3 regions of the Holzapfeliella sp. JNUCC 80 genome follow, and region 2 is predicted to be linked to each of the others. Evidence: riboswitches for the same ligand, from Rfam matches in the RefSeq annotation. Region 2 holds a riboswitch; each other region holds the start of a gene.
The links. Region 2 has a riboswitch for lysine ahead of lysA (diaminopimelate decarboxylase). Riboswitches for the same ligand answer to the same signal wherever they lie in the genome.
Positions count from the first base shown of each region.

Region 1: it holds a riboswitch for lysine, as region 2 does, so the genes downstream of both, JNUCC80_RS00340 (ABC transporter permease subunit) here and lysA (diaminopimelate decarboxylase) in region 2, are expected to answer to the same signal.
Region 3: it holds a riboswitch for lysine, as region 2 does, so the genes downstream of both, JNUCC80_RS03815 (aminotransferase class I/II-fold pyridoxal phosphate-dependent enzyme) here and lysA (diaminopimelate decarboxylase) in region 2, are expected to answer to the same signal.

Region 1 is NZ_CM132205.1:64,868-69,995, reverse strand. It holds gene rbsK (ribokinase) at 1-291, opposite strand, end outside; gene lepB (signal peptidase I) at 310-831, opposite strand; gene JNUCC80_RS00355 (aldo/keto reductase) at 998-1,876, shown strand; gene JNUCC80_RS00350 (hypothetical protein) at 1,912-2,085, opposite strand; gene JNUCC80_RS00345 (NAD(P)H-dependent oxidoreductase) at 2,075-2,773, opposite strand; lysine riboswitch at 2,843-3,017, shown strand; gene JNUCC80_RS00340 (ABC transporter permease subunit) at 3,114-4,712, shown strand; gene JNUCC80_RS00335 (amino acid ABC transporter ATP-binding protein) at 4,712-5,128, shown strand, end outside.
Region 2 is NZ_CM132205.1:428,499-433,626, forward strand. It holds gene JNUCC80_RS02160 (cation:proton antiporter) at 1-138, shown strand, start outside; gene dapF (diaminopimelate epimerase) at 135-1,118, opposite strand; gene JNUCC80_RS02170 (aspartate kinase) at 1,129-2,481, opposite strand; lysine riboswitch at 2,682-2,857, shown strand; gene lysA (diaminopimelate decarboxylase) at 2,955-4,259, shown strand; gene dapD (2,3,4,5-tetrahydropyridine-2,6-dicarboxylate N-acetyltransferase) at 4,282-4,992, shown strand; gene JNUCC80_RS02185 (N-acetyldiaminopimelate deacetylase) at 5,015-5,128, shown strand, end outside.
Region 3 is NZ_CM132205.1:753,511-758,638, reverse strand. It holds gene glnA (type I glutamate--ammonia ligase) at 1-9, shown strand, start outside; gene JNUCC80_RS03825 (LysR family transcriptional regulator) at 32-844, opposite strand; gene JNUCC80_RS03820 (YeiH family protein) at 963-1,964, shown strand; lysine riboswitch at 2,041-2,220, shown strand; gene JNUCC80_RS03815 (aminotransferase class I/II-fold pyridoxal phosphate-dependent enzyme) at 2,337-3,521, shown strand; gene ppcA (phosphoenolpyruvate carboxylase) at 3,578-5,062, shown strand; gene JNUCC80_RS03805 (AEC family transporter) at 5,112-5,128, opposite strand, start outside.

The sequences.
Region 1 (5,128 bases), 360 kb from region 2:
TCCTGTATTTTCGTTGGCTAATTGTTTAACAAATTGTGAATTAATGTTGTTTCTTTGAAGCATTTCTTTGAATTGATTACCATGCCCATCTTGGCCTAAACAACCGACCATCGCAACTTTGCTGCCATTTCGAACACATGAAACAGCTTGGTTAGAGCCCTTACCACCAAAAGCATAACTGATAGCTTGTTGGGTTTGAATTGTTTCACCTGCAAGTGGCAACTCATTGATTTGTAAAATAACATCTCGATTTAAACTACCGATAACTGCGACTGAATTTTTAGTACTCATCTTGTTCCTCTTTCACTATTAGACAATTTTTAAATCTTGAAATGGAAAGACAATTAATTTGACGACACTTTCTAAATTATCTGGTGTCACATAACCAAAAGACCGACTATCTAATGAATTTGAACGATTATCACCCATCACAAAATAGCAGCCATAAGGAACGTGAGCACGCCCTGTGAAATCTCCTAAGATAAAATCTTCCGTTTTGACATCAGATGCTAAATAAGGCTCTTCAGTCAACTGACCATTAATATACAATTGATTATCTTTAACTTGGATAGTGTCTCCACCTATGCCAATCACGCGTTTTATATAGCGAACTTGAGGGTTATCAGGTGACTTAATCACAACAACATCCCCACGATTAGGTTTTATCATTTTCACAGAAATCGTGTATTGGCCATCATATAATGTTTTTTCCATTGATTGCCCTTTTATAATACCGATATTAATAACCTGGGTAAACAAAAACCAACAAAATCCACCTAAAATTAAAAGTTCAATTACTAATTTAAACAAAAATTTCAAAAATGAATACACAATTTTTCACCTACTTTTTCAAGTATATCCTATCAACTTAATATGAATTTTTCGTGATAAATGCTTAAAAGTTTCATGTGAAACAGCTATTTTATAAACATTTTATTTGAAATTATTAACCTGAAATGTTTTTATAGAAGTGAAAAATTAAAGGAGGATTCAATTTATGAGTTTCGATTTATCTACACGTATCACTTTAAATAATGGTACAAGTATTCCTCAAATGGGACTTGGTGTTTGGAAATCTAACAACACTCAAGCAAAAGAAGCAGTTATGCTAGGTTTAAAACATGGTTACGAAATGTTTGATACTGCTAAACAATATGGAAATGAACGTGGAGTTGGTGAAGGTCTTGTTGAAGGACTTAAAGCTGTTGGCAAAACCCGCGAAGACATCTTTTTAACAACTAAAGTTTTCGGTGGTGACCAAGGTTACCAAGAAACACTTGACGCAATCGATGGTCAATTAGAACGTCTACAAACTGACTACGTTGATTTACTACTTGTTCACTGGCCTGTAACTGGTAAATACGTGGATACATGGCGTGCAGTTGAAGAAATCTACAAAGCTGGTAAAGCTCGTGCAATTGGTGTGTCAAACTTTGACAACGAACGTATGCAAAACTTGCTTGATCACGCTACGATTATTCCAGCTGTTAACCAAATGGAATACAATCCACTAATTCAAGAACGTGATATTTTAGCATTCAACCAACAACATGGTATTCATTTACAAGCTTGGTCACCTCTTGGCGGTGGCGCTGTTCTAACTGATCCTGAACTACAAAAAATTGCTGATAAATACAACAAAACAATTGCTCAAGTTGTTCTACGTTGGAACTTCCAAAGCGGTATTATCACAATCCCTAAATCTGTTCATGAAGAACGTATCCAACAAAATGCTGACATCTTTGACTTTGAATTATCTGCTCAAGATATGCAAAAATTATACAGCATGAACCAAGAAAAACGTTCACTTTGGTACAACGACTTTTCATGGGAAGGCGGCTCAATCAACGAAGCTGTTGAAGAATGGGGCGACTAATCAAAAAAAGACTGACAATTGTCAGTCTTTTTTGTTTACCATTGTTCATGGTTCCACAATCTACCATCAAGTTCCCCTTCTGCTAAATCATGGCGAACTTCTAGTTGATGTTGAAATTGATCGAGATAACTCAACAATGCACGTTTTTCATAATTATTTTCGCTTTTTGAGGCCTCTTCAATAATGGCCTTCATCCAATCATTCTTCATTGTCCTTCACCTCATCTAGTGCGTCTCTTAGATCTTTGTAATCAGTCAATTGTTCATCTATCGTATCAACAACAGCCTGCAACTGAATATTGTCGTTTAAGTTAATATTTTGTCTAATTTTGTTAAGTAAAAATTGACCCTTATCCACAAAACTTGGTTTAATCAATTCCACATGAATTAAGTAACCAACTAACAATTGGTAGAGTTGTTGTTCATTTAAATAAGCAAACTGATACACAATAAATGGGGTTAAATAAGTAAAACCTAACTCATTAGCAAAAACCTGGTAAGGTCTGAGAATTTCGTTCAAACTAAATTGCGATTTTTGTCCAGGTTGAAAATCTTTTTGTGGCTGTCCTGTATTAATCACCAAAGACAAGCTTTTTTGTTTGAGATGGTTAAGATGGGTTAACTCATTGACAAACTGATTTGTAAAAACATCATCTTGCCATTTTTTAAGTGAGTAAGGTGCTGAATACCAATATAATGGAAATTGGAAAATAACGTGATCAGCAGCTAAAATCTTTTCTTGATGTTGCTTAATATTAAATTGTTGGTTTTGCATCATTTCTTCATCTAATACAGTTACCTCAACTTCAGCATCCGCTAAAGCTAGTGTTGATTTGAAAAATTGTTGTGTAACAGAATTATTAACATCTGGATGGGAAATGAAAATCTGAACTTTCATCGGCTTCCTCCTGGTTTTCGTTGACAATAAACTATTCTAAGGGTATCATATGTAGGTAAATTTAATAAGAAATGCAATAGAGGTTGCGGTCATCACTAATTAGTTGCGAGTGTGTAGTTCACAAAGACCAACTAAGGCAGGATCATCGCCGAAGAAAGCTTGTTGCCTACACAACAAGTCTTCTGGGTCTAGTCGGCAAACGACTAGAACTGTCTCAGTCTATCTGAGGAGTGCTATTATGTTATTTAATAATCAGTAATTTATTTCATAATGCCTCAAAACCTTTATTAATTAAAGGTTTTTTTTATTGTGTTAAATTAAAACATGAAGGAGTAATTTTATGAAAAATTTGAAAGCTAACCCGCTTTTAACTTTCTTTTCCGCTATTGTGATGCTTCTTGGATTAGCCGGATTTTCAACTAATCAAGTTCACGCTGAAGAAAGTGATACTTTACGTGTAGGGATGGAAGCCAATTATCCACCTTACAACTGGACACAACAAGATGATTCAAATGGGGCCATCAAAATTGATGGAGAATCATTATATGCCAATGGATATGATGTTCAAATGGCTAAAAAAATTGCCGCAGGACTTGGCAAAAAGAACGTTGTCGCGGTTAAAACACAATGGGATGGCCTACTGCCTTCCTTGACTTCAGGCAAAATCGACATGATTATTGCTGGTATGTCACCAACACCTGAACGTCGCCAAGCTATTGACTTTACAAACGCTTACTACACCTCAAATATTGTAATGGTTGTGAATAGTACTGGCAAATACGCTAACGCAACTAACTTAGCTGACTTTAATGGTGCTAAAATCACAGGACAACTGGGAACTTTCCATTATGATGCTATCGAACAAATTCAAGGTGCCATCAAAGAACCCGCTATGAAAGACTTTTCAGCAATGCGTGTGTCACTTGAATCAAAAACTATTGATGGTTATGTTTCCGAAAAATCAGAAGGAATTAGCGTATCTAGTGCTAACCCTAACCTTAAAATGATTGACTTTGCTCCTGGAAAAGGATTCCACCTAGACCCTTCAGAAACACAAAGTGCGATTGGGTTACGCAAAGGTGATCCAAACCTTGAAAAAGTTAACGAAATTCTAGCAACTGTTCCAGAAAATGAACGTGACAAAATGATGACAGATGCTATCCACAACCAACCAAAACCTGCTACTGAAGGTAACTGGTTTATCAATATTTGGCAACAATATGGTGGTATGTTACTTCGTGGAACTGGTATGACTGTTTTCATCTCATTAATCGGAACCATCGTTGGCTTCTTTATTGGATTGTTAGTTGGAATTATCAGAACCATTCCACTTGCTAAAACACGTGGTAAACGCTGGGCAACTAGAGTTGCTAGTTTCTTAGCTTCTGTTTATATCGAACTGTTCCGTGGAACACCGATGATTGTGCAAGCTGCTGTATTCTACTACGGTGCTGCTCAAATGTTTGGGCTTAACTTAGACCGTACTTTAGCTGCTTTAATTGTTGTTTCAATTAACACAGGGGCTTACCTTTCTGAAATCATCCGTAGTGGGATTATTTCAACTGATGAAGGACAATTTGAAGCTGCAAGTGCTTTAGGAATGAATCACTTCCAACGAATGAGAAAAATCATTCTCCCTCAAGCTGTTCGTAACAGTTTACCTTCTGTTGCTAACGAATTCATCGTTAACATCAAAGATACTTCCGTCTTGAGCATCATCTCAGTTTCTGAACTATTCTTCACAGGTTCAACAATTGCTGGACAAAACTTCCAGTTCTTCCACACTTACCTAACAATTACATTTATTTACTTAGTTCTAACCTTTACAATTACACGTATTTTCAGACTTATCGAAAAGAAATTAAATGGTCCTAAAGATTACAATTTAATGGCTAATCAAGAACAAGTGACTTCTAATTCAAGAGAGGTGAAAAACTAATGGCTAATCAAGACTCAATTATTAGTGTTCGTAACTTAGAGAAAAAATTTGGAAATCATCTCGTATTAAAAGATATTTCACTAGATGTTACACCGGGTGAAGTTGTAACCATTATCGGTTCTTCTGGTTCTGGTAAATCAACTTTACTAAGATGTTTAAACTTACTTGAAGATCCAACTAGTGGCGAAATTAACTTCAAAGGTGAAAATATTTTAGGTAACGGTTTTGAAATTACCAAATACCGTTCTAAAGTCGGCATGGTTTTTCAATCCTTTAACTTATTCAACAACTTAGATGTTCTTGAAAACTGTATTGTAGGCCAAACGACTGTTCTTGGCCGTTCACGACAAGAAGCTGAAGAAATGGCTATGGAACAACTTAAAAAAGTTGGCATGGATCCTTACATCAAGGCAAAG
Region 2 (5,128 bases):
AATGTTACACTGGGTCAAAGTGCAAATATTATTGATGCAAAGCAAGCAGGTGCTTTTATTCTAGCGGCTGTTATTACAACAATTGTTGATCCAATTGTATTCTCGAAAATATACCCACAAAAAAAACAAGCAGATTAGTCTGCTTGTTTTTTCATTTGTTCAATAAATTTTAGATAGCTTTTCTGTTCTCCTGTTTCACTAACAGTGGCGTGATTGAATTGACGCTTGAATAAATCATCTTCAGAGATTGTGATGTTATGAGTGTGAGTGGCGTTGCCGATTAACTCTATCCAAAAGTCATTGTTAGATTCTTTGTGAACAATCGTTTTAACGACACCACCTGGATTATAAACAGTTATTTCATCTGAAGGAAAAGAATCGATACCTTTATGTAAAACATAAGCAAGAGAAGTCGCAGACATTCCAGTACCACAAGCATTTGTGAAGCCAACACCGCGCTCAAATGTACGAACAAAAAGCGTATTATCTGATAGTATTTTTCCAAAATTGACATTAACACCATCAGGGAAATAATCATTTTTTTGATTGAGTTTTTTCCCTAATGTTTCAAGCGTGTTATTTAAGTCTTCATCTGTTTGAACAAAACTAATTAAGTGAGGATTAGGGACCGCGATAGCATAGAAATTTAAATGATCATTAAATTCTGGAACGGGTGAGTTGAGTAATTGTGTTGTTCCTAGGTTATGAAAAGGGAAGTAATAGTTATCAAAGTGGACAGGTGAGATTTCTACACCAAACGCGGGAACGTTTTGAGCCAGGCTGTCTTGTTTTTTAACAGTTAAATTTGCATTAGCTGTTTCGACTTTGAATTCAGATTCTTGATATTTTTCGGCTAAATAACGCGCAACCGTACGCAATCCATTGCCACACATAGATGCCTCGCTGCCATCGGCATTAATGACGCGCATCTTGCCTAAACAATCGGTATTTTGAGATTTTGAGACGACTAATAGACCATCGGCCCCCTCCAAAAAAGATTCTGTTAGTTGCTGCGTAAGTGCGATGATTTGGTCATCTGAGGGATTAAATGAAAGTTGATCTACATCTAAAATAAAAAACTGGTTAGATGAACCGTGAACTTTTTGTAATGTAATCATTGTTAAACTCCTAACTAAAAAAATTATGATAAATATAGTCTATTGCTAAATCAGCATCGGCTTGTCTAGTTCCGAGCATTACAGAAATTCTTGAGGCACCTTGATTAATCATATGAATGCCAATATTATTTTGAGCCAGTGGTGAAATGACACGATCTAAGACACCAATGTTATCTTTCATACCTTCACCAACAACCATGATAATGGCGTAATCATTAATCCATTGCATTTCGTCTGGTTGAAGAGTGTTTTTAATCTCTTGACAAAGTTGTTTGATTTTAAGGTCTGTAAGCTGGCTTTTATCAAAGATAATTGTCAAATCATCGATACCTGAAGGCATATGCTCATAAGAAACATTATAGCGATATAAAATCTCTAGCAATTTTAATGTGAAGCCAACTTCTTTATTAAGTAGGTAACGGTGGAGGTATAAAGCAGCAAAACGATCAGAACTAGCTACACCTGTTATTAAATGTTCTGGCTCAAAATCATTTTCAGGAACAATAAGTGTGCCCGGTAAATCAGGATGGTTAGTGTTTTTAACATTAATAGTAATTTCAGCTTCAATTGCTGGGATAATGGCTTCATCATGGAATACTGAAAATCCAGCGTAAGAGAGTTCACGTAATTCACGATAAGTCATTTTATTAATGGCATATGGATTTTTGACAGTATTAGGGTTTGCTGCATAAATTGCATCAACATCTGTGAAATTTTCATAGCAGCTGGCATTGAAGCCTTTTGACAAGATAGCACCTGTAATATCTGAGCCACCACGTGAAAAAGTGGCGATTTTATTGTCTTTAGTGATGCCAAAGAATCCAGGTACAATTAAAAGCTCATCACCAACATCAATTGATTTAATGTTGTCGTAAGTTTCATCTAAAACTTGTGCGTTATTAGCTGAATCACTAACATAAAATCCAAATTTTTCCGGATCTAGAAATCGAGCTTTAAGTCCTAGATGGTTCAGAATCAACGTTATTAGCTTTGCGTTTAATCGTTCACCATGAGCTTTAAAACAAGCCATTAGATAGTCGTTGTTTTCGAATTTTTCATGCTTTAAGTTTTCGATTTTTTCTTTAATGCTTTGCAATTCTTCTTCTTCTAAATCAAAGTGGTTTGCGATTTCAACGTAGCGGTTGAATAGCTGTTCAGTGATTGATTCAGTAGGCTTTTTTTCGATTGTAAGTGTAGCGTATTTGATTAATAAATCTGTAACTTTCGTATCAGAAGCACTTCTTTTTCCTGGGGCTGAAGTCACAACAACTTTGCGACTTGAATCTTGTTTTAAAATATTAATAACTTTCTCAAACTGTTGTCCTGAAGCTAGCGAGCTTCCGCCAAATTTAACTACTTTCATAAAAATTCCCCTTTAGCTTTCTTTTCAAATGATAAGTAAATTAAATTTAACATGCCTATTTTAAATTTCAACACCCAAATCCGACTAATACATGTTGTTTTAAAGGTCAATATATGGAAATAAATAAAAATAAAAAAATTTTTAAAAAATAATTAACCTAAGGGTTTGACTTTTGATTGGTTTTATTATAATATTTTAATCACATCGAAGAGGTTGCAACTAACATTATTAGAAATAACTAGTCTTCTGTTAAGACAATCATGTTATTTTGAAAGGGGAAGTTGCCGAAGCTAGTACTTAAGCAGATAAGTATCGGCTGGGACATGATTGAACAAGTCATGGACTGTCGCAGTAATTGCGGAGAGCTATCGACAAACGAACAATCATGATGAATGTGAAACTTTCAAAGGGTTCTTTTGTTATTTTAGATAGCAGAAGAACCCTTTTTATATAGTCTTGGAGGAATTTTCGTTATGGAACATAATTTTAATTTAGTCACAAATGCGAATCATCATTTAGAAATAGGCGGAATCGATACTGTTGATTTGGTTCAAAAATATCAGACGCCATTAGTTGTTTATGATATTTCAAAAATCAAACAACAAATTGCAGGATTCAAATCGGTTTTTGAGCAAAACGATGTTGAATATGAAATTAGTTATGCTAGCAAGGCATTTTCATGTTTAGCCTTATATGAATTGATGCAAAAAGAAAATCTACATCTGGATGTAGTATCTGGTGGCGAATTATTCACCGCGCAACAAGCTGGATTTGATTTATCAAAAATTAGTTTTCATGGCAATAATAAATCATTTGATGAAATCAAAATGGCTGTCGATGCGGGTGTAGGTGTTATCGTCCTTGATAACTTTCATGAGATTGAATTGCTATCGTCTTACTTGATTGATACCCAGCAACAAGCTGATGTGATGTTGAGAATCACACCCGGAATATCAGCACATACACATGACTATATTCAAACTGGTCAAGAAGACAGTAAATTTGGCTTTGATTTAAATTCTGGTCAAGCTGAAGAAGCTTTGACAACGGTTTTAAACAATCCTAACTTGACTATGAAAGGATTCCATTCACATATTGGATCACAAATATTTGAAGTTAACGGTTTTGAAATGGCAGCTGAAAAGCTAATTGATTTAGCCAATGATTGGTATCAAAAATACAGCTATCAACCCGATGTAATTAATGTCGGTGGTGGTTTTGGAATTGCTTACACAAATGACGATAAACCGCTAGCACCTGAGGTATTTGTTGATGCAATCATCAAAAAAATCAAAGAAAAAACAGCAGATTTTGGTTTAAAAATGCCAGCGATTTGGATAGAACCTGGAAGATCGATTGTAGGACCTGCAGGTTATAACTTATATACAATCGGTTCTCGTAAAGAAATCCCAGGAAAATCTGCTTATGTGAGTGTTGATGGTGGTATGGGAGACAATATTCGACCAGCACTTTACCAAGCAGAATATGAAGCTGTAATTGCTAATAAAATGGATCAAGAACCAGTAGAAAATGTCCGTGTGGCAGGTAAATATTGCGAATCAGGAGACATTTTGATTCAAAAAGCAGCTTTTCCAAAAACACAACCGGGTGATATTGTTGCAATGATTAATACGGGTGCTTATGGTTACTCAATGGCATCAAATTATAATCGTAATTTAAAACCCGCAGTTGTTTTTGTTGAAAACGGAAAAGATAACTTAGCAATTAAAAGACAAAGTTACCAAGACTTAATCAAATTAGAAAACAGTTTATATTAATTATCAAAAAGGAGACTATATAATGGAAAGAAAAAGCGCACAAGAAATTATTAACTTTATTGGAAATGCCGAAAAACAAACACCTGTTAAGGTTTATATCAAGGGACAATTAAGTGAGATTGATTTTCCAAACACAATTAAAGCTTTTGTAGAATCAAAAACAGGAACATTATTTGGTAACTGGGCTGATGTTGAACAAGTCTTAGCTGATAATCAATCTTTAATTACAGAATACGAAATTGAAAACCACATGAGAAATTCAGCGGTGCCACTATTAGATATGAAGAAAGTTAATGCACGTATTGAACCAGGTGCTATCATTCGTGACCAAGTTTATATTGGAGATAACGCTGTTATTATGATGGGGGCTTTAATCAACATTGGTGCTGAAATTGGAGAAGGTACGATGATTGATATGGGAGTAATCCTAGGTGGTCGTGCAACTGTTGGTAAGAATGCTCACATTGGTGCCGGAACAGTTTTAGCGGGTGTCATTGAGCCAGCATCAGCAACGCCAGTTGTGATTGAAGACGATGTTGTGATTGGGGCTAATGCCGTTGTGATTGAGGGCGTTCGTGTTGGTAAAGGTGCTGTTGTTGCTGCAGGTGCAATCGTAACTAGAGATGTTGAACCGTACACTGTTGTTGGGGGCGTACCCGCAAGAGTCTTGAAAAAAATTGATGATCAAACTAAATCAAAAACAGGACTTGAAGAAGCATTAAGAAAAATGTAAAAAACTTGAGGGGGAAAGTTAAATGTTGTCACAGACGCAAAGAGTCGCTATTAGAAGAGAATTTCATCAGTATCCAGAACTTGCTTTACAAGAAGTAGAAACCAAGCAAAGAATTGAAAAAATTATTGCTGGCTTC
Region 3 (5,128 bases), 330 kb from region 2:
TTGTACTAAAATTAAAAGCTATCTAAATAATTCAGATAGCTTTTTTTATTTTGTCGATAAAGTTTGTGATTGAAGGATGGGTTTCAAATTTTTGATAAATGAGATAAAAGTGTCTAAAAAATGGAGCCCCTAGTTCTTGAAACATAATGGTGTTATCAATTGCATCTAGACTTACAATGGATTTACCAATCCCTTGTTTCAAAAAATCGACAATTAACTGATTATTTTTAACAATAATACTGTTTTTAGGTACAATATTATGATTGTTCAGATACTTTTTAGTGTAGTGATAAACGCCAGAACCTTCTTCTCTGAGCAACCATGTATCAGATTTAAGATTACCGGCCAATACTAATTGATCTGTTTTTATTTTTTCAGTAACAATCAAATTATGATGAACAGGTTTTTCGACGATACCAAAAGCCAAGCGATGATTTAACACATCGTCTAAAATTTCTTTAGAGTTGTGTACTTCAGCAGCTAAATTATACTCGTTATAAATAGCAGAAGGTAACTGAGATAATAACTGAGGAACAAAGGTATGCGCGCTAGTTTGCGAACACGCGAATAATAAATCATATTTTTTGGGATTATCACTAATATCGGTTTGAATAGTTTGCCATTCTTTCAAAATTTTTGTGGTGCTTTGATATAATCTGGTGGCATTAGGTGTTGGCTCTAGTTTAGCTTTACCATTTCTAATGAATAATTGCGTATTTAGTCTTTCTTCTAGCTGTTTAACGTGTAATGAGAGGCTAGGTTGAGAAGAAAAAAGTTGTTCAGCTGCTTTTGAAAATGACAAAGTTTCATACACAGCAACAAAGGTATGCAGTAACTTGAACATAAGAGTCCTTTCTTTTTGCTATTAAGGTTACTAATAGTATATATAGTTATTATCTATTAAACAAATATTAACATTAATGATGTGATATAGTTATGCCTGTATCGAAGGAGAGGAAAACATGAAAATCAAAAAATCTTTTTTACCAGGTATTGCAGTAACGTTACTTGTTTCTATTATTGCTAAATTTTTAGCCGTTTATTTACCTTTTATTGGAGCAGAATCTTTGGCCATGTTGATGGGGATTTTGTTAGGTAATACTATTTTGACACAACCTAAGTTAAATTCAGGTGTTAAATGGTCAGAAAAATACCCTATTGAAATCGGAATTGCACTGCTCGGGTTAACCGTAACACTTAAAACCATAGAATCATTGGGAATTAATGGGATTTTATTTATTGTGTTACAGATGGTGTTGACTATTATTGTAGCGATTGTGCTAGGGAAAAGAGTCTTTAAGGTATCGAAAAAATCGTCGCTTTTAATGGCTGCAGGTAATGCCGTATGTGGATCAAGTGCAATAGCGGCTGTGTCGCCAGAAATCAAAGCAAACGATGATGAAAGACGGACTGCAGTAGCAACAGTTAGTTTGGTCGGAATTGTCTTATTAATTGTTTTGCCAATCATTGGGCCTGTTGTGCTCGGTAAGCAAGACTTACTTTTAGGTGCATTAATTGGAGGAACTGTCCAATCTGTGGGACAAGTTGTGGGGACAGCTTCCTTAATTAATCAAGATGTTACGACATATGCGACATTGTTCAAAATGTTGCGAGTGATTTTGCTATCAGTAGTTGTCATTAGTTTTGCAAGAATGGCTCAGGGAGCAAGCCAAAAAGAGCCACAAGCCAAAAAGTCAGTTAAGCAATACATTAAAGTACCTTGGTTTATTTTAGTGTTTGTTATTTTTATTTTGATTAATAGTTATGTTAGTTTGCCAACGCAATTAACGCATACTGCAAAAGAATTGACCGGTTTCTTTGGTATTATTAACCTTGCAGGTATCGGGCTAAACTTGAAGTTAAAAACAATTAAAGATTCTGGTAGTCGTTTCTTGGGCTATGGGCTGTTGATTAGTTTAGTGCAAGTTGTCGGAGCAATTATCTTAATTAAGTTACTATTCTAATTACTTATTATTAGTAAAAAATTAAACAAAAATGAAATACAAGGTTGAATTACACAAAAAAATAACTTATAGTTAATTTAGTAGAAGAGGTCGCAGTTGACAATAGCTAGATAACTCGCTATCACAATAGCATTAGTTACTCTAGTGAGGGGATATTGCCGAAACGTCAAAGAGTTGTGACGATTTGATGTTGGGGTATGGTTGAACAAATCATAAACTGTCATAAGCATAAAACTTATGGAGCGCTATCGACAAATTGATATCTAAGACGGTTTAGATTCTTTTGTCTGCCCAGACAAAGGAATCTTTTTTTGTCTAATATTTTAAATAGCCACTCTTCTGAATAATAATTTACGGAAATAGGAGACTGTTATGCCAGATTTATCGTCAAAATTAAGTGAAACGTATAACGAAAAATTAGACTTAGTTAATCCATCAGGGATTAGAAGCTTTGATCAAAAAATCTCAGCTATCCAAGATATTGTAAAACTAACAATTGGAGAGCCTGATTTAGATACACCCGAACATATTAAAAATGCTGCAGTAGAAAGCATTCAAAATAATGATTCTCACTACTCAGCTCAAACAGGTAAATTAGAGCTTAGAAAAGCAGTTTCTGATTATTTAAAGCGTCAACAAGGTTTAAATTATAATCCAGAAGATGAAATAATCGTGACAATTGGTGCAACAGAAGCAATTTATGCCACTTTTGAAACGATGTTAAATCCAGGTGATAAAGTGATTGTGCCAACACCGACATTTGCACTTTATTTTCCTATTATCGAGTTGCTAGGTGCACATCCAATTATGGTTGACACCTCACAAACAGGCTTTCAATTAACACCTGAAAAATTGGAAGAAGTGATTAAAGAAGAAGGGCCTTCAGTTAAAGCAGTTTTACTTAATTATCCAAGTAATCCAACAGGGGTTGAATACGATAAAGAAACCGTTACGGCTCTAGCGCAAGTTATTGAACAGCATGATATTTTTGTTGTTACAGATGAGATTTACTGTGAATTAACTTATGACGTTGATCATTTTTCAATTGCTAAGTTATTGCCTCAACAATCCATTTACATTAATGGATTATCTAAATCTCACGCTATGACAGGATATCGAATTGGTTACGTTTGTGGACCGAGAGAATTCATGTCAAAAGTTGCTAAAGTGCATGCTTTCATGGTGACTTCACCATCTAATCCTGCCCAAGTTGCAGCAACAGAAGCGCTTAATCATGGTGATAATGATGCGATTGAAATGCGTAAAATCTATCAAAAGCGTCGTGACTTAATTGTTGATGAATTAACAAGTATGAACTTTGAGATGGCTAAGCCTCATGGTGCGTTTTATCTACTTGCTAAAATTCCAGCATCATGTACACAAGATTCTTACCAGTTCGCACTAGAATTAGCTGAACAAGCAAAAGTTGGTGTCATACCTGGAAGTGCATTTGGTAAAGGTGGACAAGGCTATATTCGTTTTTCATATGCAGCTTCTGAAGCTGATATTCAGCTAGCGATGGATCGTATTCGTGATTACCTTAAAACAGTCAGATAACTAGTAATTAAAATCAGGAGGACAATCAATTGACAGACAGAATGATACCAAACGTAATGGGAACTCAACATCCAGATAACGCTAACATTCCGTTCTTTAAAAAGCATCATAATCCATTTGTTTCAGCTTTTGAAGAAATCGATGAAGCTTATGCTAACTTTTCAACTTTAGATGCCGATGAATACATGTGGGACTGGGAAGGAAAGCATGCTGATTCTTCTGTTATTAGCCGTTTGTATACTAAACAATACGACTATTTCAAAAACCATGAACTTGGTGACGATAAATTTTTAACGTTTAGATTACCTAACATTTGGGAAGAAAAAGGTTATAGTTTAATGCAAGCTATGACAACTATGATGCTGGCAGAAGATTTTGCAGACGATTTAAAATTTAAAAAACGTCCGCTATTTGAAGCGGTTCTGCCAATGACGAAAAGTGCAGATCAACTGATTGCTATGGAAGATAAGTTTGCATCACTTGCACAATTCAAGAATAAAGAATTTGAAAATACACATCCTAATAGCGACCAACTCCAAATGATTCCACTATTTGAAAGTTTTGAAGCGCAGCTAGATGCTCCTGAAATTTTAAAAGAGTATATGGCGATGTACAAAAAACACTTTAACCGCCCAATTGAGTATTTACGTGTTTTCTTAGCAGGTTCTGATTCTGCGCTTTCAAATGGATTTTTAAACAGTATTATTGGAAACAAGCTAGCATTATCCAGACTAGGTGCATTTTCAAAAGAAAGTGGTGTACCAGTTTATCCAATTGCTGGGGTAGGAAGTACAATCTTTAGAGGGGGACTTTCTCCTCAATCTGTTGATCGTTACCTTGAGGAATTCCCAGGACTTAAAACAGCAACTGTTCAATCGGCCTTTCGTTATGATTATCCAATTGATGAAGTCAAGTCAGCAATCGACAAATTACGTAATGGGTTACGTCAAAGTGAGTTTAATATTGTGAATTCAGCTGACGAAGCAATTTTACTTGAAATCGCAGCAAAAACAGCCAAAGAGTACCACCATACACTAGATCCATTGATTAATGACTTGCAATCTGTTTTTGATGCCTTTCCAAAACGTCGTGACCGTCATCAACATGTGGGGATGATTGGCTATTCTCGTGATGTTGATGGTTACAAAATGCCTCGTGCGATTACGTTTACTGGTTCTTTATACTCGGTAGGGATTCCACCAGAAATTATCGGATCAGGACAAGCATTGAGTAAATTATCAAAAGATGAATGGGCAACTTTACAAAGCTACTATCCAAATATGAAACGTGACTTTGAACATGTATTAGGATTTTATAGTCCAGAAGCAATGGCAGTCTTAAAACAAATCAATCCAGAGTTTGGTAAGATTGAATCCGATGTCGCAGATTTAACGAAACGTTTTGGTATTGAGGCTGGTCCAAAAACAAAAGAACAAGCTCAGCATTCTCAACTAGCAACAGATTTAGTCAGCATTTCAGATAAAGAAGTTCAGACTTTATTGATTGAAAAAATGAGTAAACTAAGAAGATTCTTAGGCTAATAAAAAAGACATTTGCAAAAGCAAATGTCTTTTTTGTTGCGTTATTAAATTAAATAAATTGAATAA